DNA from 2 places in the Serpentinimonas sp. SSL01 genome. Region 1 is predicted to be linked to the other one. Evidence: predicted binding sites of a transcription regulator. Region 1 holds the regulator's gene; the other holds the start of a gene.
What was found. The regulator FNR, encoded in region 1, switches genes on or off when oxygen is low (the NO sensors DNR and NnrR bind a similar motif). The targets are predictions, from matches to a motif close to TTGATNNNNATCAA.
Positions count from the first base shown of each region.

Region 2: the regulator FNR is predicted to act here: its motif matches at 1,737-1,750, upstream of ACVMK0_RS07505 (fatty acid desaturase).

Region 1 is NZ_CM150487.1:1,286,160-1,300,623, forward strand. It holds gene aceA (isocitrate lyase) at 1-268, opposite strand, end outside; gene ACVMK0_RS06105 (sulfite exporter TauE/SafE family protein) at 506-1,216, opposite strand; gene hemN (oxygen-independent coproporphyrinogen III oxidase) at 1,255-2,634, opposite strand; gene fnr (fumarate/nitrate reduction transcriptional regulator Fnr) at 2,784-3,503, shown strand; gene ACVMK0_RS06120 (hypothetical protein) at 3,553-3,855, opposite strand; gene ccoG (cytochrome c oxidase accessory protein CcoG) at 3,929-5,365, opposite strand; gene ccoP (cytochrome-c oxidase, cbb3-type subunit III) at 5,384-6,292, opposite strand; gene ACVMK0_RS06135 (CcoQ/FixQ family Cbb3-type cytochrome c oxidase assembly chaperone) at 6,322-6,459, opposite strand; gene ccoO (cytochrome-c oxidase, cbb3-type subunit II) at 6,480-7,109, opposite strand; gene ccoN (cytochrome-c oxidase, cbb3-type subunit I) at 7,123-8,613, opposite strand; gene ccoS (cbb3-type cytochrome oxidase assembly protein CcoS) at 8,684-8,821, opposite strand; gene ACVMK0_RS06155 (heavy metal translocating P-type ATPase) at 8,826-11,318, opposite strand; gene ACVMK0_RS06160 (universal stress protein) at 11,474-11,917, shown strand; gene lgt (prolipoprotein diacylglyceryl transferase) at 11,924-12,742, opposite strand; gene ilvD (dihydroxy-acid dehydratase) at 12,746-14,464, opposite strand, start outside.
Region 2 is NZ_CM150487.1:1,591,212-1,605,675, forward strand. It holds gene ACVMK0_RS07500 (DEAD/DEAH box helicase) at 1-335, opposite strand, end outside; gene ACVMK0_RS07505 (fatty acid desaturase) at 486-1,628, opposite strand; gene rpsT (30S ribosomal protein S20) at 1,855-2,160, shown strand; gene ACVMK0_RS07515 (DUF3579 domain-containing protein) at 2,346-2,690, opposite strand; gene ACVMK0_RS07520 (acetylornithine/succinylornithine family transaminase) at 2,936-4,141, shown strand; gene argF (ornithine carbamoyltransferase) at 4,169-5,125, shown strand; gene ACVMK0_RS07530 (BaiN/RdsA family NAD(P)/FAD-dependent oxidoreductase) at 5,157-6,401, shown strand; gene grxD (Grx4 family monothiol glutaredoxin) at 6,485-6,820, shown strand; gene ACVMK0_RS07540 (lytic transglycosylase domain-containing protein) at 6,853-7,443, opposite strand; gene ACVMK0_RS07545 (proline--tRNA ligase) at 7,505-9,250, opposite strand; gene ACVMK0_RS07550 (RNA pyrophosphohydrolase) at 9,407-10,132, shown strand; gene ACVMK0_RS07555 (CNP1-like family protein) at 10,129-10,701, shown strand; gene ACVMK0_RS07560 (hypothetical protein) at 10,709-10,870, opposite strand; gene ACVMK0_RS07565 (DNA-binding protein) at 10,882-11,043, opposite strand; gene proB (glutamate 5-kinase) at 11,334-12,515, opposite strand; gene cgtA (Obg family GTPase CgtA) at 12,564-13,622, opposite strand; gene rpmA (50S ribosomal protein L27) at 13,790-14,065, opposite strand; gene rplU (50S ribosomal protein L21) at 14,079-14,390, opposite strand; tRNA gene ACVMK0_RS07590 (tRNA-Thr) at 14,464-14,464, opposite strand, start outside.

The sequences.
Region 1 (14,464 bases):
TGGCTTGCTGCATGGCTTGGCCGGCGGTGATGGCGCCAAAGGCGTTGACGTAGCCCTTTTTGGCGCCGCCGTTGACGCGCTCCCACAGGGTGCGGGCGCCGTTTTGCGCCAGCGTGTACTCGGGCTGCACGCTGCCGCGCAGACGCACCACGTCGGCGGCTTTGTAGCCGCGCTTGACGCCTTTCCAGCGCGGGTTTTGCGCCCAGTCGAGCTCCAGCGCTTCGATCTGCTGCTGGCGGCTGAGTTGTTTGTTGATGGCAGAGGACATGCTTCACTCCTGAAGGTTAAAAAAACGGTGGGGCTGCGGCAACGGCCTAGGGGCCAATGCGCCGCGCCGTTGCCTGTAGTGTAAGACCGCAGCGGGGTCAGCCGTGAATCTTATGTCTTATACAAGACAAAAAAATAGCCATTTAAAAACAATGTACTACCGGCCGTATTTTGCATTAAGAAACGACTTTTCTTATTGAGAAAAATTTATTGCAGCGCAGCAACGTGACATTTTGCATTATGAAACTATGCAGTCGGTATGCAAAAACGCCACTGGCTCGTCGCACCACAAACCCGTGGGGTGCGCGATGCCCATCCACAGCGCCGCGCTCGAGACCAGCACCAGCGCCAGACCCGCCAGCCGGATGCCCCAGCCGCCGCTGCGCGCGTCTTTGAGCTTGAGCAGCAGCCACGGCGCTGCCGTGAGCGAGACCATGGTGCCCAGCGCAAAAGCGGCCATGATGGCGGCGCCGTTGACCACGCTGGCCGACAGCGAGGCCACCAGCAGCGCCGAATACAACAGCCCGCAGGGCATGAGCGCCCAGCCCACGCCCAGCACCGCCGGCGCTTTGGGGCCGAGCCGGTTCATGAGCGGGCGCGCACGCCGCCACACCCCTTGGGCCCAGCCCTCGATGAAGGCCGGCTGGCGCGCCTGCAACAGCAGCACCAGCCCCAGCAGCAGCGCCGCCACGTGCATCAGCGTCCAGAGCGGGCGGATGATGGCGGTGTGCTGCCCCATCCAAGCCAAGCCCTGCACGGTGCCAGCGGCCAGCGCGCCCAGCAGCGCGTAGCCTATCAGGCGGCTGAACTGGAAGGTGAGCAAAGCGCGAACGCGCCGCGGCTCGCCGGCGTGGGCAATGCCGGCGCAGGCCGCGCCGCACATGGCGATGCAGTGCGGGCCGCCCACCAGCCCCATCACCAGTGCCGAAAGCAGCATCGATTCAAACATGGGCCGACTCTAGCAGCTTGGCAGCGGCGTTGCAGCGATCAAATGATTTTGGAGAAGCGTGCCCGGTCGCGGTCTTGCTGCAGGTGCTTGTCGAACTGCATGGCGATGGCGCGCACCAAGTACCAGCCGGTGTCGCTGACTTCTATGCTGCCCGCGCTCAGGCGCAGCAAACCCATCGCTTCGAACTCGCGCAAGCGCTCCAGCTCGGGTTCAAAATAGCTTTTGAACTCGATCAGGTGCGCCAGACCGACAGCCTCGAAATCCACCCGCCCCTGACACATCAGCGCCATGATCACGGCGCGACGCAGCAGGTCGTCGCGGCTCAGCGCCAGCCCACGCACGATCGGCAGCCGCCCTTGGTCGAGGTGGTCGTAGTACTCTTCGAGCGTCTTGGCGTTCTGGCTGTAGGTGGCCCCGATGCGGCCGATGGCCGAGACCCCGAGGGCGATCAAATCGCAGTCGGGCTGCGTGCTGTAACCCTGAAAATTGCGGTGCAGCCGCCCCTGGCGCTTGGCCACCGCCAAGGCATCGGTGGGCAGCGCGAAGTGGTCCATGCCCACATAGACGTAACCCGCTTGGTTGAAGATCTCGAGCGAGATCGAGAGCATGGCCAACTTGTCGGCTGCCGGTGGCAGTTCGGCGGCCACGATGCGCCGCTGCGGCTTGAAGCGTGCCGGCAAATGCGCGTAGGCGTAGAGCGCAATGCGGTCTGGGCGCAGCTCGCGCACGCGCTCCAGCGTGTGGCGAAACGACTCGGGCGTTTGCTGCGGCAGGCCGTAGATCAGATCGACGTTGACGGATTCGAAGCCGATGCGCCGCGACGCCGCCACCAAGTCGAACACCTGCTCGGCGGGCTGGATGCGGTGCACGGCCTTTTGCACCGTGGGGTCAAAATCCTGCACGCCAAAACTCAGGCGGTTGAAACCCAGGCGGTGCAGGTGCTCCAGCCGCGCAGGGGTCACGGTGCGCGGATCGACCTCGATCGAATACTCGCCCCCCGGCACCAGCTTGAAGTGGCGCTGCACCATCGCCACCAGATCGCTGAGCTCCTCGTCCGACATGAAGGTCGGGGTGCCGCCGCCGAGGTGCATCTGCGACACGCTGTGGCCCGAGCCCAGATGGCGGCACTGCAACTCGAGCTCGCGCGTGAGGTAGCGCAGGTACTCGGCCGACTTGCTGTGGTGCTTGGTGATGACCTTGTTGCACGCGCAGTAGTAGCACAGCGAATCGCAAAACGGGATGTGGACATAGATCGACAGTGGCAAGGCCAGCGAGCCGGCATGGCGCTGGCGCAAAGCCTGCACATAGTCTTGCTCGCCAAAGGCTTCGACGAAGCGGTCGGCGGTCGGGTATGAGGTGTAACGGGGGCCGGGCACGTCAAAACGCCGCAGCAACCCCTCGTCGATGACAGGTTTCACTAAAATTTCTCCTGGTGCGAGAATATGCACCGAACATCCCCCCTCACCCTTGACCTGAGTCAAGTCGAGCCCATTTTTTGTTTTCTTTGACGCGCGCCCCACACGGCAGCACATGGGTTAAGCTTCGCGCACTATTTGGCCGCGCTTACATGGATATTCAGAGCATCAAAGTCGCCTGTTCAGGCTGCAATCTGCGCGAGTTGTGCTTGCCTATGGGGCTCAAACCGCAAGAGCTGGAGCATCTCGATCAGATCATATCGAATCGGCGCCGCATCAAACGCGGAGCGTCCCTGTTCAGCGCGGGCGAAGCCTTCACCGCACTGTACGCGGTGCGCTCGGGTTTTTTCAAGACCTGCATCACCAGCGCCGACGGGCGCGACCAAGTCACCGGTTTTCAGATGATGGGCGAGATCATCGGCATGGACGGCATCGTGCACGACCAGCACGCCTGCGACGCGATCGCGCTCGAAGACGCCGAGGTCTGTGTGCTGCCCTTTGACCGCATCGAGCAACTGTCGCGCGAGTTCAGCGCCTTGCAGCACCATGTGCACAAGATCATGAGCCGCGAGATCGTGCGCGACCAGGGCGTGATGCTGCTGCTGGGCACCATGCGCGCCGAGGAGCGGCTGGCGGCCTTTTTGCTCAATTTGGTGCAGCGGCTGCACGCGCGCGGGTTTTCGCAGTCTGAACTGGTGCTGCGCATGACGCGCGAAGAGATCGGCAGCTACCTGGGCATGAAGCTCGAGACCGTGAGCCGCACCTTTTCGCGCTTCATGGAAGACGGCATCATCGACGTGCGCCAGCGCTACGTGCTGATCAAAGACACGCAGGCGCTGGAGCGGCTGGTGAACCCGCCGATGCGCAACTAGGGGCCTAGGCTCTGCTCGTGTGCCACGAGGCGCCGCTTTGCAGGGCACCCTACTGCCGTGGCGGCGGGACCTCGGGGCTGGCAGCGTGGTTGCGCGCTTCGCGTGCCGGGCGCAGGCTAGCCAAGTAGGTGGCGCGCTGTTCGGGCGTCATCATCTGCAAACGGCGTTGATCAGCTGGCACCATGGGCGCATTGCGGTCCAGCACCGGGTCGCGGTTTTTGACGGCGGTGACGACCAAGGCGAGCGACAGCGCAATCGATGCAGCCGGCAGACCAAACACCAACCACGTGTAAGGCTCACGGTACCAAGGGGCAGGCTTGGTCGGGGCTGGGGCGGCTTGGGCAGTGCTCATGGTATTTGAGTGTAGGTCTGGAGGCTAAAAGGTCAGGCGCAGGCACAAAAAACCTGTGTGGCTGCAACGGTGTTCATTGACGCGGCATCATAAAGACCGAGTCTTGGCGCACCGTCATGGGTTCGGCACCCAAAGATTGCACCTCGAAGTGGATCGGGTGCATGCCCGGCGCGCTGCTGCCCGGCGGCACACGAACCGTCACCGCCAGCGCCCGCGCACCCGTAGGCGCGAGGGAGAATTCGGTCTCGGAGATCACTTGCAAACCCGGCAAACCGTGCACCACCAGACGCAAGGGTTGCTCTTGCTCGGTGGCGTTGAGCATGCGCAGCGTGTAAACGTTTTCCACGTAGCCTTGTTGCACCACACGCGACAAAATGGTCGAGTCGCGGATGACGTCGAGCTTGAGCGGTGTGCGCAGGTACAAACTGGTGAACAGCGCCACGGTGATGAGCAGCAAAATGGCACCGTAGGCCAAGATCCGCGGCCGCAGCACGCGGCGCCACATCTGGGCCGAGGTCCAGCCCTGCTCGAGCCCGTTTTGCGTGGTGAAGCGCACCAGCCCTTTGGGGTAGCCGACCTTGTCCATGACCTGATCGCAGACGTCGGCGCAAGAACCGCAGCCTATGCACTCGTACTGCAAACCCTTGCGGATGTCGATGCCGGTGGGGCAGACTTGGACGCAGAGCGAACAATCGACGCACGAGCCCAATTTGAGCAGCGACAGATCGGCTTGGCGCGAACGGCGGCCACGTGGCTCGCCGCGCTGCGCATCGTAGGTCACGATCAGGGTGTCGCGGTCGAACATCGCGCTCTGGAAACGCGCGTAGGGGCACATGTGCTTGCACACCAGTTCGCGCATGTAGCCGGCGTTGCCGTAGGTGGCAAAGCCATAAAACAAAATCCAGAAGCTTTGCCAAGGCCCGAGCTCGGCCTGCCAGACCGCCAGCCAGAGCTGTTCGATGGGGGTGAAGTAACCCACAAAAGTGAAGCCGGTCCACAAGCCAAAGGCGATCCAGAGCACTTGCTTGAGGGTTTTTTTGCCGTATTTCTCGAGCGTATGGCCGGATTGATCGAGCCGCATGCGGGCCGTGCGGTCGCCTTCGACCAGCTTTTCCATCCACAGATAAATTTCGGTGTAAACCGTCTGCGGGCAAGCAAAACCGCACCACAGGCGTCCGGCCACGGCCGTAAACAAAAACAAGGCAAGCGCCGAGATCACCAACAACCCAGTGAGGTAGATCAGGTCGTGCGGGTAGAGGATGAGGTTGAAGAGGTAGAAGCGCCGTTCTTCGAGGTCAAACAAAACAGCCTGCCGGTTGTTCCATTGCAACCAGGGCAGACCATAAAAGACGATCTGGGTCAGCCAGACCGTGGCCCAACGCCAGTTGGTAAAGACCCCCGCGACGGAGCGCGGATAGATCTTCTGCCGGTCGGCGTAGAACGTAATTTCGATTTCTTCGGGGCCAGCGGCGGGTTGAGCACCGCTGGCTGGGGGTCGGGTATCAGACAAAGCCAAAACTTCTCAAAGTTAGTTTTGCACCGGGTTGGACTTGGCCCACACATAGGCGGTCAGGACGTGGATCTGCTGCTCGGACAGCAACACGTTTTGCGGCGGCATGACGTTTATGATACCTTCATTGATGCTGCGCACCACGGCATCGACCCCAAAACCATGCAGCCAGATGTCGTCGGTCAGGTTGGGGGCACCGATCAGATAGTTGCCCTTGCCTTCGGCGCCGTGGCAGGCGATGCAGGTGGCAAAGTTGGCCTTGCCGGCGGCTGCCCGCACGCTGTCGTGCGGCGCGCCCGAGAGGCTCAACACGTAGTGCGCCACGTTGAGCACGTCTTCGGGCGAACCCACGGCTTCGGCCAAGGGCGGCATGACCGCTACCCGACCTTGGGTGATCGAGACTTTGATGGCCTCGGGGTCGCCACCCCAAATCCAGTCTTTGTCGGTCAGATTGGGGAAGGTCAGGCTGCCGCGGGCGTCGGCGGCGTGGCAGACGGCGCAGTTGTTCATGAACAGGCTTTCGCCGATCTGCATCGCAACCGGGTCAGCGGCCAGTTGTTGCACCGACATCTGCGCGAAGGCCTCGAACTTGGGCGCCACCCTCGCCTCGTTGGCTGCGCGCTCGGCCTGGTACTGCCCCACCGAACTCCAGTTGAGCAAACCGGGAAACTTGCCAAACATCGGGTATAGCAGGCCATAGATCAGGGCGAAGACCACGGTGATGATGAACATCCAGACCCACCACTTGGGCAGCGGATTGTCTTTTTCGATGATGTCCTCGTCCCAGACGTGGCCGGTGGTGTTGTCTTTGGTCGGGGCAACCTTGACCCGGCTGGTGTACCAGAGCAGGCCCAAGCAGGCCAAGATGCTGATGAGGGTCAGCCCAGCAACGTAGTAATGCCAGAAATAGCTTGTGAAGTCGCTCATGATGTTTCTCTTGTGAGTGAGTGCGCGGCTTAATCTTCTTTGAAGGGCAGTTGGGCGGCGTCATCGAAACGGCCCTTGTTGTGCCTGGACCACGCCCACCAGACGATGCCCAAAAACACCACCAAACTGACCACGGTCACAATGCTGCGGTAATCGTTGATATCCATGCTCGCCGCTCCTGGCCGCCTCAGCGAACCGAAGTACCCAGAACCTGCAAATAGGCAATCAGAGCATCCATCTCAGTCTTGCCCCGCACCGCGTCGGCGGCGCCTGCCACCTCTTCGTCGGTGTAGGGGTGCCCGAGCAGCTGCAATACCCGTAAGCGCGCTGGCATGGCGTCGGCGTTGACCATGCGGTCGGCCAGCCAAGGGTAGGCGGGCATGTTGGAGTAGGGGCGCAGCGAGCGCGGATCCATCAGGTGCTGGCGGTGCCATTCGTCGGAAAAGCGACCACCGATGCGGTGCAGATCGGGGCCGGTGCGCTTGGAGCCCCACTGGAACGGCCGGTCATAGACAAACTCACCGGCGAGCGAGAAGTGGCCGTAGCGCATGGTCTCGGCATGGAAGGGGCGAATCATCTGCGAGTGGCAAACGAAGCAGCCCTCGCGGATGTACACATCTTTACCCGCCAGCTGCAGCGCGGTGTGGGGCTTGAGGCCCTCGACCGGCTGCGTGGTCGATTTCTTGAAAAACAGCGGCACGATTTCAACCAGACCGCCGATGGAGATCACCAGCAGGATGAGCACGATCATCAGGAAGCTGTTGGTCTCGACCTTCTGGTGCGACATGCCCTTGGTGGAGGGGGTGTTGTTAGCCATGTTGATGCGCTCCTCAGGCGTGGGCAGGTGAAACCGCTGGAATCTTGATTTGCGGCACGGGGCCTGCACGCAAGCCCGCGCGGACCGTCATCCAGACGTTCCAGGCCATGATGCACATGCCGGCAAAGTACATGGTGCCGCCAATCAGGCGGATGGCGTAGAAGGGATAGCTGGCACGCACCGATTCGCTGAAGGTGAAGGCCAAGGTGCCGTCGTCGGCCAAGGCACGCCACATCAGGCCTTGGGTGACACCGGCAATCCACATGGAGGCGATGTAGATCACGATGCCGATACAGGCGATCCAGAAGTGCAGCTCGATGGCGTTGATCGAGTACATCTGCTTTCGCCCAAACAAGCGCGGGATCAGGAAGTACAGCGCACCCATGGAGATCAGGCCGACCCAACCCAGCGCACCCGAGTGCACGTGGCCGATGGTCCAGTCGGTGTAGTGGCTCAAGGCGTTGACGGTCTTGATCGACATCATCGGGCCTTCGAAGGTCGACATGCCGTAGAACGAGAGCGAGACGATCAGGAAGCGCAGGATCGGGTCGTCGCGCAGTTTGTGCCAAGCGCCCGAGAGGGTCATGATGCCGTTGATCATGCCGCCCCAAGACGGTGCCAGCAGGATGAGCGAGAACACCATGCCGAGGGATTGGGTCCAGTCGGGCAGCGCGGTGTAGTGCAGGTGGTGCGGGCCGGCCCACATGTAGGTGAAGATCAGGGCCCAGAAGTGGACGATCGAGAGCCGGTAGCTGTAGATCGGGCGCTCAGCCTGCTTCGGGATGAAGTAGTACATGATGCCCAAGAAACCAGCGGTGAGGAAGAAGCCGACCGCGTTGTGGCCATACCACCATTGGATCATGGCGCTTTGCACACCCGAGTAGAGCGAGTAGGCGTGCAGCAGACCGGTGGGCACGGCCAGGCTGTTGACCACGTGCAGCAGCGCCACGGCCAGAATGAAGGCGCCAAAGAACCAGTTGGCGACGTAGATGTGGTTGATCTTGCGCGTGGCCAAGGTGCCGAAGAACACGATCGCGTACGAGACCCAAACCGCGGTGATCAGGATGTCGATCGGCCAGATCAGCTCGGCGTATTCTTGGCCCGAGGTCAGGCCCAACGGCAGCGTGATCGCGGCCAAAACGATCACCAGCTGCCAGCCCCAGAAGGTAAAGGCGGCCAGTTGCGGCAAGAAGAGCTTGGTCTGGCAGGTGCGCTGCACCACGTAGTAGCTGGTGGCAAACAGCACACAGCCACCGAAGGCGAAGATCACGGCGTTGGTGTGCAGCGGACGCAGGCGCCCGAATGAGAACCACTCGAGCCCGAACTGGCCCAAGTTGAGCGCTGGCCAGAGCATCTGGGCGGCGATGACGACGCCAACCAGCATACCGACCACACCCCAGACCACCGCCATGACAGAGAACTGTCGGATGACTTTGTCTTCATAGATGCCCTGCCGGGCATCGGACACGCCGCCTATCTGGGCATCCGCCGTGATTGCACTCATACACCTACTCCTCTTATTAAAAACACCGCCAGAGTGTCGCCGCTGGCGCGGCTACGCCGCTTGATCTAGATCAATCGTTTTTCAAAATCCGCTCGCCTTCGCGCTCGACATTATCGTATTGACCGTTGTAAAGCGCCCACCAGAACACCCCTATGATGGCCAGCACCAGCAGCACCGACAAGGGGATCAACAACAACAAAGATTCCATGGCATCACCTCGTGAAGGCTGCTACCGGCAACAGGGCCGGATCGGGGGCAGGAAAGTCGGGCAGGCGCGACAGCCGCAGCGCGTTGCCGATGACCACAAACGAGCTCAGGGCCATACCCAGACCGGCCAACCAAGGGGGCACGAAGCCAGCGATCGCCAGCGGCACCATACTGCCATTGTAACTAGCCGAAAAGACCAAGTTCTGTTTGAGTATACGCATGGTGCGCCGGGCTTGGCCTATGGTTTGTACCAGTTCGGACAAACGACCGCTTTGCACCACCAGGTCGGACTGCGACTGCGTCAGGGGCGCGCCGTGGCCGAGCGCGAACGAAACTTGGGCGCGCGCCAGCACCGGGCCGTCGTTCATGCCGTCGCCCACCATGGCGATCTGCGCCCCTTGGGCTTGCAGGGCGGTGACGACTTCGAGCTTGCGCTCGGGGCTGGCCTCGGACACCACTTGGGTGATGCCCAGCTGCTGCGCCACGCGTTGCACCGCGCCGACCTTGTCGCCCGAGAGCAGATGGACCTGCAAGCCCATGGCGCGCAAGTCGGCCACGGCTGCGGCGGCATCGGCGCGCACGCCTTCGTCCATGACGAAGGTGGCGAGCCAACCCTGCTCGTCACTGAGGTAGGCGCAAGGTGCGTCGGCCACGCTAAGCCCCTGTGCCAGCAGCTGGTCTTGGTCCAGCCCGCACAGCGCCGCCGAACCAAGTTTGTACACGCCCCCACCGGCACGCTCGAGCACCAAGCCGGCACCGGGGACGTCGCGCACCAGATCGGAAGCGACCTGCGACACGGCGTCGGGGGCGGCAGCACCAGCGTCTGAAGTGGCGGCAGCACCAGCGTCTGAAGTGGCGGCGGCGGCAGCGGGTGCAGCCGCACTTGCCGCTGGCCGAGCCCGCGCCGCAATGGCGCGCGACACCGGGTGCAGCGAGGCCGAGGCCAGCGGCCAAGCCAGCTCGAGCGCTTGCTCAGCCGTGAGGCCCGGGCGCACCAGCGCCTCGCGCAATACCACCCGGTCTTGGGTCAGGGTGCCGGTTTTGTCGAACACCACGGTGTCGATCTTGCACAGGGCCTCGAAGGCCAGCAGGCGCCGCACCAGGATGCCGCGCTCGGCCAGCGCCCCGGCCGAGGCCAGCATGGCCGACGGGGTCGAGAGCGCGAGCGCACACGGGCAGGTGGCCACCAAGACCGCCACCGCGATCGGTACCGCCAAGGCGGGGTCGATCTGCCACCAGTACCAGGCGCCGAAGGCGGCGCTGAGCAAGACCGCCACCAAAAACGGCCCGGCGATGCGGTCGGCGAGCTTGACCAGCTCGGGTTTTTCGGTGGACGCCTGTTCCATCAGCGCCACGATCTGGGCGAAGCGGGTTTCGCGCCCGAGGCGCTCGATGCGCACCAGCGCCGTGCCGGCGAGGTTGTAGCTGCCGGCCACCACCGTTTGGCCGCGCAGCCGCGTCACCGGCTGCGATTCGCCGGTGAGCAAGGCTTCATCGACGGTGGCGCTGTCGCCGAGCACGGTGGCGTCGCCGGGGAAGGCGATGCCGGCTTGCACGCGCAGCACGTCGCCCACGCGCAGGCGTTTGAGCGAGACGGTCTCGAAGCTGCCGTCGGCCAACTGGCGCTCGCACTGCTCGGGCAGGCGGTTCATGAGCACGTCGAGCGCGCCGGCGGTGCGGTCGCGCAGGCGCGAGACCAAGTAGCGCCCACCGAGCAGGAAGAACACGAACATGGTGAGCGAATCGAACCAGATTTCGTGCCCCCACACCCCCGTGGGGTCGAAGGTGGAGCCGGTGCTAGCGATGAAGGTGACCAAGATGCCGATCGAGACCGGCATGTCCATGCCGATGCGCCCGTGGCGCAGGTCGCGCCAGGCGCTCTGGAAAAACGGCATGCTGGAGAACAGCACCACCGGCACGCTCAGCATCCAGTTGGCCCAGCGCAGCAACTGGTCGTAAACATAGGGAATTTCGCCCGGCTCGGTGATGTAGAACGGCCACGAGTACATCATGACCTGCATGGTGCAAAAGCCGGCCACGAACAGGCGCCACATCAGCAGCCGAGTTTCGGCCAAGCGCTCCTCGACGCTGAGCGCTTGGCGCATGGGCAGCAGCCGGTAGCCGCTTTGGCCCACATTGCGCGCCAGCGCCGAGAGCAGGGTCTGGGCCGGGTCCCAGCGCAGCGTGACGCGCCGGGTGGCGGCGTGCACCCGCACCGATTCGACGCCACGGCGCCCGCCCAAGGCGGCTTCGACGGTTTCGGAGCAGGCCGGGCAGTACATGCCCTGCACCATCAACACCGCTTCTTGCAGTTCGCGCCCGTCCACCTGCACCGGGTGACAAAAGTCCTCTTGCTCGATGGGGTCGTCGAGCACCAAAAAATCGTCGTCGACGGTGAGCGGGCCGCGGTGCTGGCCCAATAGCGAACCCAACCCCTGGTCAGGCACAACGGCCCCGGCAGCCAGATCACTGCCTGTTACGGTGGTGGAATTCGACATGCGGGCGAGCATACCATCGGGCTTGGCTGCGCCGGCTTGATTTAGATCAAGTCTGAGGGATATTTGGATGTGCGCGCAGGGCCAGCGGGCGGATCGGGGCCCGGCGTTGCAGGCACAATGGAGTCACCCCCCATTTTTTCTGGAGCTCAATTGCCATGTACCAACGCATCCTCGTGACCACCGATGGCTCGGAACTGTCGGATCAGGCCGTCGCGCACGCGCTCAAGCTCGCCAATGCGCTCTGCGCCGAACTGCTGGCGCTGCGCGTGGTCGCGCCCTACCCCAAGACCTATTTCGAAGGCGGTGTGGCGCTGGCCGAAGAAGAAGTGCGGCGCATCGAACAGCAGTGGCACGATGACGCCATGGAGAGCCTGCACGCGATTCAGGCCGAGGGCCAAAAGCTCGGCGTCAAGGTGCGGCCGCTGACGGTGCAGTCGGAACTGATCGCCGAAGCCATCATGGCAGCCGCGCAGCAGCACAAGGCCGACCTGATCGTGATGGCCTCGCACGGTCGACGTGGCCTCAAGCGCCTGCTGCTGGGCAGCGAAACCCAGCAGGTGCTGACGCACACCAGCATACCGGTGCTGGTGCTGCGTTAATTTTTCTTAAGCGGCTGTGGCGCGCTGCCGGTGCGCCCAGCCCCACAGCGCAGCCCCGGCCAGCACCATGGGCAGGCTCAGCCACTGGCCCATGCTCAAGCCCAGCCCAAGCAGCCCGAGGTGAGCGTCGGGCTCGCGCCAGAACTCGGCCGTGAAGCGCAGCAACCCATAGCCCACCAAAAACGCCGCCGACACCTCGCCCAAGCGCCGCGGCCCTCGTGCGTACAGCCACAGCAACACAAACAGCAGCAGCCCCTCGAGCAGCGCCTGGTAGATCTGCGAGGGGTGGCGCGGCAAATCGCCGGCGCCGCGAAACACCATCGCCCACGGCAGCGCCGGGTCGGCCACGCGGCCCCAGAGTTCGCCGTTGATGAAGTTGCCAATGCGCCCGCTGGCCAGCCCTACGGGGATGCACGGGGCGATGAAATCGGTGATCTGCAGCCAGTTGCGCTGGCGCCGCCACGCAAACCAAGCCATGCCCAGCAACACGCCGATGAAGCCGCCGTGAAAGCTCAAGCCGCCCTCCCAGACCGCAAAAATGCGCAGCGGCTCGGCCAGAAACTCGAGCGGGCGGTAAAACAGCGCATAGCCTAGGCGACCGCCGACGATGATACCGATCACGCCCAAAAACAGCAGGTCTTCGATGTCGCGCCGGCCCCAGCCCAGCGCCGCGTAAGTCGGGTGCCGCAGCCGGAGCAGCGTAAGCCCAAAGAACAGCGCAAAGGCGATCAGGTACATCAGCCCGTACCAGTGGATGGCCAGCGGCCCGAGCTGCAGCGCCACCGGGTCGATCTGCGGGTGCTGCAAGAAAGTGCTTGCGCTCATGCTTTAGTCCAGCGCCGACAAATCACGCACCGCGCCCTTGTCGGCCGACAGCACCAGCTTGGCGTAGGCCTTGAGCGCCGCCGAGACCTTGCGCGGACGGGGCGCCGCCGGCTTCCAGCCGAGCTGGTTTTGCACTTGGCGGCGCTGCGCCAGTTCGTCGGCGCTCACCAGCAAGTCGATGCTGCGCTGCGCGATGTCGATGCGGATGCGGTCGCCCTCGCGCACCAGGCCGATGGCGCCCCCGGCTGCCGCCTCGGGTGAGGCGTGGCCGATGCTCAGGCCCGAGGTGCCACCCGAAAAGCGCCCGTCGGTGAGCAGCGCGCACGATTTGCCCAGCCCCTTGGACTTGAGGTACGAGGTCGGGTAGAGCATCTCTTGCATGCCGGGGCCGCCGCGTGGGCCTTCGTAGCGGATCACGACCACGTCGCCGGGCACGATCTGGTCGCTCAAAATCGCTTGCACGGCCGCGTCTTGGCTCTCGAACACGCGCGCCGGGCCCTCGAAGGCGCGCAGGGTCGAGGTGGGTACGCTGGTGGTGTAGCGCAGCTGCTCGGCCTCGAACATGCTCTGATCGACGCCGGCGGTTTTGACGATGCAGCCATCGAGCGCCAAGTTGCCGTAGAGCACCGCCAGCCCGCCATCGCGCGAGTAGGCGTGCTCGAGGTCGCGGATGCAGCCTTGGGCGCGGTCGGTGTCTAGGCTGGGCCAGCGCTGGCTCTGGCTGAAGGCGGTCTGGCTCGGCACCCCACCCGGCGCCGCCAAGTAAAAGGTTTGCACCTCGGCGCTGGGCGCACCCATGATGTCGTACTGCGCCAACGCCGCTGCAAAGCTCGGGCTGTGCACGGTGCCGCAGTGGGCGTGCAGCAGGCCGGCGCGGTTGAGCTCGCCCAAAATGGCAAAAATGCCCCCAGCGCGGTGCACATCTTCGATGTGGTAGCGGTCGGTGTTGGGCGCCACCTTGCACAGCGTGGGCACGCGGCGCGACAGGCGGTCGATGTCGGCCATGGTGAATTCGACCTCGGCCTCGCGCGCCGTGGCCAGCAGGTGCAGCACGGTGTTGGTGGAGCCGCCCATGGCGATGTCGAGCGCGACCGCGTTCTCAAAGGCCTCGAAGGTGGCGATGGAGCGCGGCAGCACCGAGGCGTCGTCGCCCTCGTAGTAGCGCCGCGCCAGCTCGACGATCAGGCGCCCGGCGCGGCGAAACAGCTGCTCGCGCTCGGTGTGGGTAGCGAGCACGGTGCCGTTGCCGGGCAGGCTCAGGCCCAGGGCTTCGGTCAGGCAGTTCATCGAATTGGCGGTGAACATGCCCGAGCACGAACCGCAGGTGGGGCAGGCGTTGCGCTCGACTTCGGCCAGCTCGGCATCCGACACCGAGGCGTCGGCGGCCAACACCATGGCATCGACCAGATCGAGCTTTTTGATGGTGATGGTCTGGCTGCCCGGCTGCTGGCGCTGCACCTTGCCGGCTTCCATCGGGCCACCCGAGACGAACACCACCGGGATGTTGAGGCGCATGGCGGCCATGAGCATGCCGGGGGTGATTTTGTCGCAGTTGGAGATGCACACCAGCGCGTCGGCGCAGTGGGCGTTGACCATGTACTCCACGCTGTCGGCGATCACCTCGCGGCTGGGCAGCGAGTACAGCATGCCGTCGTGGCCCATGGCGATGCCGTCATCGACGGCGATGGTGTGAAACTCTTTGGCCACGCCACCGGCGGCTTC
Region 2 (14,464 bases), 310 kb from region 1:
ACCGTGCTGCGCAGATCGGTGTATTTGGCGTAGAGCTCAATCTGTTGCGCCACCTGCACCGCCAGCTCGCGCGTGGGCAGCAGCACCAGTGCCCGCACCGGATGCCGCGCCGGCGAGGTGGAGGCGCTGGCGTGCTTGAGCAGGCGCTGCAGCAGCGGCAAGGAGAAGGCGGCGGTTTTGCCGGTGCCGGTCTGGGCCGCGCCCATCACGTCACGGCCTTGCAGCACCACCGGAATGGCCTGCGCCTGGATCGGCGTCATGGAAGTGAAGCCGAGTTCGGCTACGGCACGGGCCAGCGGCTCGGCCAGCGAGAGTTCAAAAAAAGCAGGATTCATCTAAGGCGGATTGTCGCACCACATCGTGACAAAGCAAAAAACGCAAACGGGCGAGATGTTGCGCGGCCGCAACGCGATAGGACGATCAACCTCAACCCAACCGTAACTGAGCCGCGCCAGAGAAGGGGCTCAAGAAAACGGCGGCTCGGCTCAAACGGCGTACGAAGGCGCCTGCGCGCTGGTCGGGCGGCCCTGGAAGTCGGTCCAGCAGCGCTGGGTGAAGTCGTAGAGCTTGCACTTGCGCGCGGTCTCGAAGTACCAGCGCCAGCTGAACTGCTGCACGATGATGCGCCCGGGCAGCATGTCTTCGAGCTTTTGCTGCGCCTCTTTGAGCTTGTACAGCGGCACGCTCATGTCCACATGGTGCGCGGTGTGCTCCATGATGTGGTGCACCAACGCACCGATTTGGTAGGGAAACTTCAGGTGCACGGTGGTTGAAACGAAGGGTGCGGCCTTGGCCCAGAGGTGTTTGTCGTCGTGCCACTGCACGCTGGTGTGGGTGTGGTGCACATAGACCACGAAGCCGATCATGGCGTTCCAAAACAGGAACGGCACCACGAAGCCCATGACGACCAGCAGCCACACCGCCTGCCCGGTGGCCAGCGCCGCCCACACGAGGCCGGCGATCCACAGCAGCGCCACCGCCGAAACGAAGACCCCATCCCAAATGAACTCGCGCCGCTGCGTCCCCATGTAGGTTTTGCGCGGGAAAAACATGCGCAGCCACCACATTTCGATCAGGTAGTACAGCGCCGGGCCCCAGCCGCTGCGGTAGATGCGCTCGAGGGCGCGGCGGCCAGGCGAGAGCGCTTCGAACTCGGCTTTGGTCAGCGGCGCCCAGACGAAATCGACGCCCTTGAGGTTGGTGTAGCCATGGTGCACCACGTTGTGGCCCACTTCCCACAGGCTGTAGGGGGTGAGCGAGGGGATCATGGCGATGCGCCCCAGCACCCGGTTCAGGCCGCGGTGCGGGGTGTAGCTCTGGTGGCAGGCATCGTGCCCGATGATGAACAGGCGCCCGATCACGAAACCCGCCGCCAGCGCGCACAGCAGCTTGGCCCACCAAGCCTGGAGCAAAATGGTGCCGGCGATCAGGGCAGCAAAAATGGCCCAATCGAGCACCAGCAGCGCCACCGCGATGGCGGTGCGGCGCTCGGCCAACGGCGTGATCCAGCCGCGGATGACCTTGCGGTGCGGCAGCGGGGCCCCAGCAGGAACCGGGCGCTCAGGGGCAGCAGAGGCTGCGGCTGGGAGCGGCTGCACGCCGCTTAGGGGGTCTGGTGTGGTGTGCATCGAGGAAAGCAAGGGATAAAAATGTCAGCACACAGGCCGTGGCAGACACATTTGCAGGCAGCCAAAAACTGCACCAGAATATTCTATCCTGCCCGCCCTTACAGCAGCTTGACCGCGATCAAAGACTGCAAAAAACAGCAGTCTATTCCTAGCCCCAAGCGGTGGCAGAGGCCTATAATGCAGGGTTTTGCTGGCAACATCCACAAACCACTTAAGGAACCCACACATGGCCACCAAGCCGAAGAAAAAGAACCCCCGTCTGGCCTCAGGCCGCAAACGCGCGCGCCAAGACGTCAAACTCAACGCCGCCAACACCTCCCTGCGCTCCAAGTACCGCACCGCCGTCAAGAAGGTCGAGAAGGCCGTGCTGGCTGGCGACAAGAGCCAAGCCAGCGCGCTCTTTGCCCAGATGCAAAGCGTGGTGGACACGGTCGCCGACAAAGGCATTTTCCACAAAAACAAGGCCGCCCGCGACAAGAGCCGCCTGTCGGCCAAAGTCAAGGCCCTGGCCACCAGCGCCGCAGCGGCCTGAGCACCAGCCAGACCGACCGCCCAGGCTCGGGGGCTGCTTAACCCCCGCACCGCCTGCCGTTTGAACCGGGTGCGCTGCCAGCAAATCCCGCTCACCAACAAAAAACCGCCTCTTAAGGCGGTTTTTTGTTTTGCCAAACGCCTGTCCGCCATGGGCTGGCGGCGCTGCAGCGCTCGAGGTCTGGCTTATGGGGTCGGAACGCTAGGTATTGGGCCGATAGACCCCTCATCAGGCAGCAAACACGCCTCCACCACCTCCAGCTCGTTGTCGCGTGCGAAGCCAATCACAAAGTCCCAGGCCATGGGGTCGTAGTCGCGCAAGGCGGTGTTGAGCACCACGCACTTGACGCCGTTGATCACCTTCGGATTGCACCAAGGCGAGTAGCCCAAGTGCGCGCCCGGCATCCGCCCTGCTGGGTGAAAAGGGCTCATCACCCCGGATAAGCGCTCGGCCCAGTCGCTGGGGCGAAAGGGTTTGCCGCTGCGGGTGCGGCCCTGAATGAAGACTTCATTGGCGCTCGGGGAGACCATTTGGGTTCAGGCCTTAAAGGGTGGCTCGCCAGCGGCCGCCGAGGATCGCTCGCTGCACGTGGAGAACCGGTAGAGACCGATGGGTGGATGCAAGTATTCTATCTTATATAAGACTTGTGCGCGGCTTCCCCGCCTCTGCCCCTCAAGCTGCGCCTACAATGTTCGTTTTAATCCTTGGCAGTGCCGAGGGCCGGGCATCGCCCTGCTTTCTTCTTCTCACCCACTTTTCGATCAGGACTCGATCCATGCTGCCAGCCGCCCCGGTGCAACCGCACGTCATGAACACCTACGGCCGCTTGCCGATCGAGCTCTCGCACGGCAAGGGTTGCCGCGTCTGGGACGTGCACGGCAAGGCCTACCTCGATGCGCTGGGCGGCATTGCCGTCAATACGCTCGGGCACGCGCACCCCAAGCTGGTGCCAGCCTTGAAAGAGCAGATCGGCACCCTGATGCACATCAGCAACTACTACCACCACCGCTACACCGAGCAGCTGGCGCGGCTGCTGGTCGAGCGCTCGGGCCTGAGCAATGTGTTTTTCTGCTCCAGCGGGCTCGAGGCCAACGAGGCCGCGCTCAAGCTGGCGCGCAAATTTGGTCACAACAAAGGCATCGCACGGCCCGAGGTCGTGGTCTATGAAAAGGCTTTTCATGGACGCTCCATCGCCACTTTGAGCGCCACCGGCAACCCCAAGGTGCAGGCCGGCTTTGAACCGCTGGTCGAGGGCTTCATCCGCGTGCCGCTCAACGACGCCGAGGCCATCCGCCGCGCCACCGCTGGCAACCCGAACGTGGTGGCGGTGTTCCTCGAGGCCATTCAGGGCGAAGGCGGTGTGCACCCGGCCAGCGCCGACTACCTGCAGCAGGTGCGCGCCCTGTGCGACGCCAACGACTGGCTGCTGATGATCGACGAAGTGCAGTGCGGCATGGGGCGCACCGGCAAGTGGTTTGCGCACCAGTGGGCCGGCATATTGCCCGACGTCATGCCGCTGGCCAAGGGGTTGGGCTCGGGGGTGCCGATCGGCGCCGTGGTGGCGGGCCCCAAAGCCGCGCAGCTGTTCCAGCCCGGCAACCACGGCAGCACCTTTGGTGGCAACCCGCTGGCGCTGCGCGCCGGCATCGAGACCATCCGCATCATGGAAGAAGACGGCCTGCTCGAGCACGCGGCCAAGGTCGGTTTTCAGTTGCAGACCCTGCTCAGCACCCAGCTCATGCACGAGCCCGGCGTGCGCGCGGTGCGCGGCAAGGGGCTGATGGTCGGCATCGAGCTCGATCGCCCCTGCGCCGTGCTGGTCGAGCGCTGCGCCGAAGCCGGGCTGCTCATCAGCGTCACCGCCGAGCGCGTGGTGCGGCTGGTGCCGCCGCTGATTTTGAGCGGCGCCGAGGCCGACGAGATCGTGGCCCTGCTCGTGCCCCAGATCAAGCGACTGCTGGCTGAGCCCCTGGCCGCCTAAACCCACCCACCCTTCAGAGCGCCCTCCATGTCAGCCACCGCCATCAAGCACTACCTACAGTTCAAGGATTTCACGGCCGCCGAGTACGCCTACCTGTTTGAGCGCGCCTGGCTGATCAAGCACAAGTTCAAAACCTACCAAAAGCACCACAGCCTGTGCGACCGTACCCTGGCCATGATTTTCGAGAAGGCCAGCACGCGCACCCGCGTCAGTTTCGAGGCCGGCATGTACCAGCTGGGCGGCAGCGTGGTGCACCTGACCACCGGCGACAGCCAGCTTGGGCGCGCCGAGCCGATCGAAGACAGCGCGCGCGTCATCAGCCGCATGACCGACTTGGTGATGATCCGCACCTACGAGCAGAGCAAGATCGAGCGCTTTGCCGCGCACTCGCGCGTGCCGGTGATCAACGGCCTGACGAACGAATTCCACCCCTGCCAGATTCTGGCCGATCTGTTTACCTGGCTCGAGCACCGCGGCCGGCGCGCCGACGGCACGCTCGACGTGGGCGCGCTGCGCGGCATGACGGTGGCTTGGGTGGGCGACGGCAACAACATGGCCAACACCTGGCTGCAGGCGGCACAGATTCTGGGCTTTGGCGTGCGCGTGAGCACCCCCAGCGGCTACGAGGTCAAACCCGAAATCGCGGGCGTGGCCGCTGCGGCCAACTGCTGGCAGGTGTTTGACGACCCGCTGCAGGCCTGCGCCGGCGCCGATCTGGTGACCACCGACGTCTGGACCAGCATGGGTTTTGAAGCCGAAAACGCCGCACGCCAGCACGCCTTTGGCGCTTGGTGCGTGACCCCACAGCTGATGGCGCAGGCCCACCCCAAGGCGCTGTTCATGCACTGCCTGCCCGCGCACCGCGGCGAAGAAGTGGCGGCCGAAGTGATCGACGGCCCGCAGAGCGTGGTTTGGGACGAGGCCGAAAACCGCATGCACGTACAAAAAGCCCTGATGGAATACCTGCTGCTGGGCCGGCAGTGAGCCCAAAGCCCGCGCACCCCCGACTGCTTGCATGACCCCGGTTTTTGACGTCGTCATCGTCGGCGCGGGCGCGGCGGGCCTGTTTTGCGCCGGCATCGCCGGCCAGCGCGGCTTGCGCGTGCTGCTGCTCGATCACGCGCCCAAGGTGGCCGAAAAAATCCGTATCTCGGGCGGCGGGCGCTGCAACTTCACCAACCGCGAGCTCGACCCGCGCCAGCCGCAGCGCCACTTCCTGAGCCAGAACCCGGCCTTTTGCCGCTCGGCGCTGGCGCGCTACACCCCGGCCGACTTCATCGCCTTGCTGCAGCGCCACGGCGTGGCCTTCGAAGAAAAACACAAAGGCCAGTTGTTTTGCAGCCGCTCGGCGCAAGACCTGATCGCTCTGCTGCTGCACGAATGCGGCGCCGGCGGCGTGACGCACTGGCAGCCCTGCGGCGTGCGCGCCGTGCACTGGCACGACGGCGCACCGGGCAGCGCCTCCTACCGGCTCGAAACCGAGCGCGGCGCGGTGGCTGCACACGCTGTGGTGGTGGCTACGGGCGGCCTGCCGGTGCCCAAGATCGGCGCCAGCGACTGGGGCTTGCGGCTGGCGCAGCAGTTTGGGCTGCCCATCGTCGCACCCCGGCCAGCGCTGGTGCCGCTCACCTTCGAACCCTCTGGCTGGGCCCCCTTCGCGCACTTGGCGGGCTTGGCGCTGCCGGTGCACATTGCAACCGGCAACAAAAAACAGGGCATGGCTTTTGACGAAGACCTGCTCTTTACCCACCGCGGTTTGAGCGGCCCGGCAGGGCTGCAAATCTCGAGCTACTGGAACCCCGGTCAGCCCTTGCGCATCGACCTGCACCCCCAAGCCCCGCTCGAAGCCACGCTGCTGGCGGCCAAGGCAGCGGGCGTGCGCAAACGGCTGCCCAACCAGCTGGCCCAGCAGCTGCCGCAGCGCCTGTGCGACACCTGGACCGAACACCGCCCCGACTGGCAGCGCCCCGTGAGCGATTGCAGCGACAAGGCGCTGGCGCAGCTGGCGGCCAGCCTGCACCAGTGGGCACCCACGCCCCACGGCGACGAGGGCTGGGCCAAGGCCGAAGTCATGCGTGGCGGCGTGGACACGCGCCAGCTGCGCTCGCAAAGCATGGAATCGACCCAACCCGGGCTGTACTTCATCGGCGAAGTGGTGGACGTGACCGGCTGGTTGGGCGGCTACAACTTCCAGTGGGCCTGGGCCAGCGCCCACGCCTGCGCACTGGCGTTGCCCCAAGCCAGCCACTGCAGCCCGTAGGGTTTTAGGCGCTGCAGAAAAACAGGAGCTGAGGGATAATCCGTCACTTTTCAAGCCTTCCCCTTGCCATCCCACCCACCCCCATGAGCGACACCCAACAACGCATCGACAGCCTGGTCAAAACGCACGACGTCGTGCTGTTCATGAAAGGCACCGCCACCTTCCCCATGTGCGGTTTTTCGGGCCGTGCGCTGCAAATCCTCAAAGCCTGCGGCGTCGAGTCCAGCGCCGTCAAGGCCGTGAACGTGCTCGAAGACCCCGAAATCCGCCAAGGCATCAAGGACTACAGCAACTGGCCCACGATTCCGCAGCTGTTCGTGCGCGGCGAGTTCATCGGCGGCTCCGACATCATGATGGAGATGTACGAATCGGGCGAACTGCAGCAGGTGCTTGCCTCCTCCAGCGCCTCCAAGGCCTGAAACCCGGCGGTTTAGTCCCAGTCCCAGCGCTTTTAACCGATCTGCCAGCGCCGCTGCGCCGCAAACACGGCGTTTGGGTAGGGGCTGCGCCCGCGGCTGCCGTTGTAGCGCCCCAGCGCCATAAACAGGTCGCCGCGTTCGCGGTCTAGGTAGTGGCGCATAATCACGCAGCCAAAGCGCAGGTTGGTTTTGAGGTGGAACAGGCCGCCCACGTCGCCATCGCCGATCAAGCGCGCCCAAAAGGGCATGATCTGCATATAACCGCGAGCCCCCACGACCGAGATCGCAAACTGCCTGAAGCCGCTCTCGACCTGGATCAGGCCCAGCACCAGCGACTCATCGAGGCCGGCGCGGCGGCTCTCGTACCACACGGTCTGCAAAAACTCCACGCGCTCGTTCAAGTCGGGCTTGCGCCGCGCCAGCCGCGGGCTGATTTGCGTCAGCCAGCGCAGGTAGGCCATGCGCGCCTCGGTGCTGGCAAACTCGGGCTCGAGCGGGTCGGCGAACTCAACCGCTGCGCGCAAGGCGTGGCGCACCGAATCGGCCAGCGGCTCCTCGAGCTGGCTGGCCGCCGCCGGGCGCAGCGGCCACGCGGCCACCGAGGCTGCAGCAGCGCCAGCCATGGCCACCGTCCAGCGGCGCCGGCTCCAACGGTCCTTGGCTTCGCACGCTGCCATCACCCGCTCACACCCCCAGCCGCTCGCGCAACCATGGCAATGCCTGCGCCAGCTCCAGCTTGCTCGCTTGCGCCTCGCGCCGGTGCTGGTACTCGATCTGGCCGTCTTTGAGGCCCTTGTCGCCCACCGTGATGCGGTGCGGCACGCCGATCAGCTCCCAGTCGGCAAACATCGCCCCCGGGCGCTCGCCGCGGTCGTCGAGCAGCATATCGACCCCCAGCGCCTTGAGTTCGCCATACAGCCGCTCGGACGCCGCGCGCACCGCCGGGCTGCGCTCCATGCCGATGGGGCAGATCACCGCCGTGAACGGCGCGATGGCGTCGGGCCAGATGATGCCACGCTCGTCGTGGTTTTGCTCGATCGCCGCCGCCGGCAAGCGCGTGATGCCGATGCCGTAGCAGCCCATCTCGAACGGTTTGGGTTTGCCGTCTTCGTCTAGAAAAGTGGCGTTCATGGCGCGGCTGTACTTGGTGCCCAGATAGAACACATGCCCGACTTCGATGCCGCGCTCGATCAGCAGTTCCCCGGCGCCGTCGGGCGAAGGGTCGCCGGGCAGCACGTTGCGGATGTCGGCCACCAGGTCGGGCTCGGGCAAATCGCGGCCCCAGTTGACACCGGTGAGGTGGTGGTCGGCTTGGTTGGCACCGCAGACCCAGTCGGCCATCAACGCCACTTCGCGGTCGGCCAGCACCTGCACCGGCCGCTTGAGCCCGATCGGCCCTAGGTAGCCCGGGCGGGTGCCAAAGTGGGCCATGATTTCGGCCTCGGTGGCAAATCGGTAGCCCAGGTTGAGCCCCGGCAGCTTGCCCACCTTGACCTCGTTCATGTCGTGGTCGCCGCGCAGCAGCAGCAGCCAGATGCGGCTGCCCACGAGTTCATCGCGCTCGTTGATCTCGTCGGTGGCCAGCACCAGCGATTTGACGGTGCGCGCCAGCGGCAGCCCGAGCAGTTCGGCCACGTCGGCGCAGGTGCTGCGGCCCGGCGTGGGCGTGAGCGTCAGCGGCTGGCTCGGGGCCGGGCGCGGGCCGGCTGGGGCCAGCACCTCGGCTTTTTCGAGGTTGGCGGCGTAGTCGCTCTGGGGGCAATAGACGATCGCGTCCTCGCCGGTGGCGGCGATCACCTGAAACTCCTCGCTCAAGTCGCCGCCAATGGCGCCGCTGTCGGCGGCCACGGCGCGGTAGCGCAGCCCGAAGCGCTCAAATATGCGCCGGTACGCCGCCGCCATGGCTTGGTAGCTGGCCTGCGCCGCGTCGCGATCGCGGTCGAAGCTGTAGGCGTCTTTCATAGTGAACTCGCGCCCACGCATGAGGCCAAAGCGCGGCCGGCGCTCGTCGCGAAACTTGGTCTGAATCTGGTAAAAGTTTTTGGGCAGCTGCTTGTAGCTGCGCAGCTCTTGGCGCGCGAGGTCGGTCACCACCTCTTCGCTCGTGGGTTGCACCACAAAGTCGCGCTCGTGCCGGTCTTTGATGCGCAGCAGCTCGGGCCCCATCTTCTCGAAGCGCCCGGTTTCCTGCCACAGCTCGGCCGGCTGCACCACCGGCATGGTGAGCTCGATCGCGCCGGCGGCGTCCATCTCCTCGCGCACGATGCGCTCGACCTTGCGGATCACGCGCAGCCCCATGGGCAGGTAGGTGTAGATGCCGGCCCCGAGTTTTTTGATCAGGCCGGCGCGCAGCATCAGGCGGTGGCTGGCCACTTCGGCGTCGGTGGGGGCTTCTTTGAGGGTGGAGATAAAGAACTGTGAGGCTTTCATGGGCGTGCGTGCGTTCCCGATTGGCACCCGCAAGCCCACTGGGGCCACCCTAGGCGCCGCTGACGCTTGCGCCCAAGGCCGCAGAGACCCCACACGAGGCCCACAAAAGGGCGCAGACCGTGCATAATCGGGACAGTTTAAAAATTGGGGTTGATTATGCTTGACAGAGACGGCTTTAGGCCGAATGTCGGCATCATTCTGCTCAACCAGAAAAACCAGGTGTTCTGGGGCAAACGCATACGCACCCATTCGTGGCAGTTTCCGCAAGGTGGCATCGACCGGGGCGAATCCCCCGAGCAAGCCATGTACCGCGAACTGCACGAAGAAGTCGGGCTCAAGCCCGAGCACGTGAGCGTCGTGGCCCGCACGCGAGACTGGTTGCGCTACGAAGTGCCGGACCGCTACATCCGCCGCGATGCACGCGGCCACTACAAAGGCCAGAAACAGATCTGGTACCTGCTGCGCCTGCTCGGCGGCGACTGGCTGCTCAACCTGCGCGCCACCGCGCACCCCGAGTTCGACGCTTGGCGCTGGCACGACTACTGGGTGCCCCTAGACGTGGTGGTCGAGTTCAAACGCGGCGTCTATGAAATGGCGCTCACCGAACTGGCGCGCCACCTGCCCGCCGACACCCGCCACCGCAGTGGGCGGGGTTTGCTGCACCCGCGCCCCAGCTTGGCCAGCGTAGGCCGGCCCACCCCACCTAGCACGGCCAGCGGCGCCGGCGCGGCCTCGCACCCAATGCCCGTGCACATGCCTGTGAATATGCCCGCACACATGGAGCTGCCCCCAGGCGCCACCTTCGAGCCCAACCCCCAGTTTGACACCACGGTGCAAACGCCTGTTGCACCTGTCATGCCCGCTCGGCCCACCCCTCCATGATCAAACTGCGCCCCTCAACCCCTGTTGCACGCCAGCTCGGCGCCCTAGCGCTGGCAGCGGCCCTGCTCGCTGCCGTGGCACCCGCCACCGCGCAGTCCCTGTTTTTGACCGATGGCGAGCAGTGGCAGGAAGGGCCCGTCCCGGCGCCGCCGGCCTTCAGCACCCAGGGCCTGGTGCCCTTCGAGGTGGGCGTGGACTCGCCGCTGCGCTTTGCGCTCGTACCCGATACGCTGCAACTGGGGGCCGATGGCGTGATTCGCTTCGTGGTGGTGGCGCAAAGCGCCAGCGGTGCCGTGAACGTGATGCACCAAGGCCTGCGCTGCCGCAGCAACGAATCGCGCACCTATGCGCGCTGGTCGCCAGCGCAGCTGCCGCTAGGCAACCCTTTCAACTCCGAAGCCGGCCAGTGGATCAGCGCCGGCCAAACCCCTTGGCAAGACTGGCGCGACCACGCCGCCGGCCGCCCCGCTTGGGCACTGGCCCGTGCCGGACTGTGCGACGGCGCCGCCCCCAACGGCACCCCGGCGCAGATGCTGCGCGCGCTGCGGGCGCAGGGGCAGCAGCGCTAGGGGGTGTCTAGACTCGGCTGCTTGATGAAGCGACAAGTTGCTTGACATGTACCTTTTCGGCGTAGGCGACCGCGCTGTACTCGCGCCGCCCTTGGCGCACGTACACCAGCGCCCCGACGGCCAGCCCGGCCTTGCCCAAGCACAGTTGCACCTGCTGGCGAAGCGACATTGCAGCGGCCATCAGAGCGCCCCCGAGGTGCCGGGCTTGGTGCGAACGCGCTTGGGCAGGCGCGCGTCCATCAGCGTCAGGCCGATGTCGTCATGGGCGCTATCGAGCAGGTTCTCGAGTGCCTGGATCTCGCCAAAAACGTGCAAGGCCCGGGCGATAAAGTGGATAGGCACGCGCGCATCGCCTTTTCGATGCGGCGTACTGTGCTCAGGGAGGCGCCCATGCGCTCGGCCAACGACGCCTGCGTGAAGTGGCGCCGACGACGCGCCAGCGAGATGTCGGCGCCGAGCTTGTGCATGGCACGCTGGACCGGAAGGGGCAACGGTTCGTCCATATAAAAGCTCCATGAGGATGTTTACGTAGTATAAATGCTTTCGTCGGAGCTATTATATTTCTGCAAGCGTGAGCTAGGGCACACAATCTTGGGCCGGCCACACCTACCCATGCGTTCCCCACGCCACCCTCACCCCCCGCGCTGCGTCAGCACCAGGTTGTCGCGGTGGATCATTTCGGGTTCGGCGGCGTATCCGAGCAGGCGCTCGAAGTCGGTCGAGGCTTTGCGGCACAGCAGGCGCGCTTCGGCGGCGCTGTAGTTGGCCAAGCCGCGTGCGAGCTCGCTGCCGTTGGGGCCGCGCAGGGCGATCACGTCGCCTCGTGCAAACTCGCCCTCGACCGCCGTCATGCCGATGGGCAGCAGGCTCTTGCCTTCTTGCACGATTTTGGCGGCGGCGCCGGCGTCTAGGCGCACCGCGCCGCGCAGTTGCAGGTGGTCGGCCATCCACTGCTTGCGCGCTTGCAGCTTGGGCGTATCGGCCAGCAGGCAGGTGCCGATGGGCTCGCCCTCGAGCAGGCGCAACAGCGCGTCGGGCTCGCGCCCCCAAGCGATCACGGTGCTGGCGCCCGAACTGGCGGCGCGCTTGGCGGCCAAAATTTTGGTGATCATGCCCCCGGTGCCGATGCGCGAGCCGGCCCCACCGGCCATGGCTTCGAGCGCTGGGTCGCCGGCGCGCGCGGCCTGGACAAAGCGGGCTTGCGGGTCGCGGCGCGGGTCGGCGCTGTAGAGCCCTTTTTGGTCGGTGAGGATGACGAGCAAATCGGCCTCGACCAAGTTGGCCACCAACGCGCCCAAGGTGTCGTTGTCGCCGAACTTGATCTCGTCGGTGACCACGGTGTCGTTCTCGTTGATCACCGGCAGCACCCGGTGCGCCAGCAGCGTGAGCAGGGTCGAGCGGGCGTTGAGGTAGCGCTCGCGGTCGGCCAGGTCGGCATGGGTGAGCAGCACTTGTGCACTGCCCAGCCCCAACTGGCGCAGCTTGGTTTCGTACATCTGCACCAGCCCCATCTGGCCCACGGCGGCGGCGGCTTGCAGCTCGTTGATGGCTTTGGGGCGCACGGCCCAGCCCAAGCGCTTCATGCCCTCGGCAATGGCGCCGCTGCTGACCACGATCGCCTCGCGCCCCTGCCCCACCAGCTTGCTGAGCTGCGCGCTCCACTGCCCGATGGCGGCTTCGTCTAGGCCGCGGCCTTCGTTGGTGACCAGGCTGGAGCCGACCTTGACCACAATGCGCCGCGCCGCACGCAGCCGCTCGGCCACGGCGGCCTCGGGGACGCGCCATTCAGGCGCCAAGCTGGCTGGTTGATCCATGTGTAAAAAAGATGAGCGGGCAGGATGAGGCGGCGCAGCGCGACAGTTTTAAGGCTCGAAGCGCGGATCGACCTCGGCTGGTGGCCGTTCGGCCTGCTGGCTGGCGGCGATGTGCTGGTAGATTTGCTGCACCAAGCGCTCGCAGCCCTCGCGGGTGAGGGCCGAGATCTCGAACACCGGCCCCTTGTGGCGAAAGCGGCGCACAAAGTCGCGCACGCGCTGCGCCCGCTCGGCTTCGGGCACCATGTCGAGCTTGTTGAGCACCAGCCAGCGCGGCTTGGCGTGGAGCGCCGGGTCGTATTTTTTCAGCTCTTTGACGATCGCCCGCGCCTGCGCCACCGGATCGACCGCGTCGTCGAAGGGGGCCAGATCGACCACGTGCAGCAGCAGCCGGGTGCGCTGCAGATGACGCAAAAACAGGTGCCCGAGCCCCGCGCCTTCGGCTGCGCCTTCGATCAGGCCCGGCAGGTCGGCGATCACAAAGCTCTTTTCAGGCCCCACGCGCACCACACCCAAATTGGGGTGCAAGGTGGTGAAGGGGTAGTCGGCGATCTTGGGCCGGGCGTTGGACACCGCGGTGATGAAGGTCGATTTGCCGGCATTGGGCAGGCCCAGCAGGCCGACGTCGGCCAGCAGCTTGAGCTCGAGCTGCAAGTTGAAGCGCTGCCCGGGGTGGCCTGGGGTTTTTTGGCGCGGGGCGCGATTGATCGCGCTCTTGAAGCGCAGGTTGCCAAAGCCGCCGTCGCCGCCCTTGGCCAGCAGCACCAGCTGGCCCGGTTGCAGCAGTTCGTGCAACAGGGCGCCGGTGTCGGCGTCGCGCACCAAGGTGCCGACCGGCATTTTGAGCACGATGTCTTCGCCCTTGTGGCCGAACATGTCGGAGCCCTTGCCGTGCTCGCCGCGCTGGGCCTCAAACTTGCGCGTGTAGCGAAAGTCCACCAGCGTGTTCAGGTTTTCGTCGGCCAAGGCATAGACGTGGCCGCCACGGCCGCCGTCGCCGCCGTCGGGGCCGCCGAATTCTTTGTACTTTTCGTGCCGGAACGAGGCGCAGCCACTGCCACCATCGCCCGCCGCCACCTCGATCGTGGTTTCGTCAACAAACTTCATGGGGGCAATTGTGAGGCCAATGTGGGGTCAACGGAGCCTAAGTAGGCAACATGATGGGCAATAAACAAAGGCCCGCAAGCGGGCCTCTAGGTGGCTGTGGGGGCGTTGCGCTGCTAAGCTAACTGGGCAAGCCCGCCGTGGCCGCTGGCGCAAACCGAGCAAGCCGATCAGACCGTCTCGGGCGCTGCGGCAGCCTCGACGCTGATCACCTTGCGGTTCAAGGCGCCCTTGACCGCAAAACCCACCGTGCCATCGACAGTGGCAAAAATGGTGTGGTCTTTGCCGATGCCGGTGCCGGTGCCGGGGTGGAATTTGGTGCCGCGCTGGCGCACGATGATCGCACCGGCCGAAACTTCTTGGCCACCAAAGACCTTGACGCCCAGCATCTTGGGTTGTGAGTCGCGGCCGTTGCGGGTTGAGCCGCCGCCTTTTTTCTGTGCCATGGTGTGCCGCTCCTTATGCCTGGATCGAGCCGATTTGCAGCTCGGTGAAGTTTTGCCGGTGGCCCTGGCGCTTCTGGTAGTGCTTGCGACGGCGCATCTTGAAGATGCGGATTTTGTCGCCACGACCGTGCGAGACCACCGTGGCTGTGACCGTTGCGCCGCTGACCAAGGGCGTGCCAACCTGGATGCTGTCGCCGCTGCCGACGGCCAACACCTGGTCGATCACGATTTCTTGGCCCACGTCCGCAGCAATCTGTTCTACTTTAAGTTTTTCGCCAACGGCAACGCGATACTGCTTGCCGCCGGTTTTTATGACCGCGTACATTGGAAACCTCAAATGGTGATTTCTCTGGGCTGATTCCCAAAGAATCGCGCATTGTACCAAAAACGGGTGGGGAT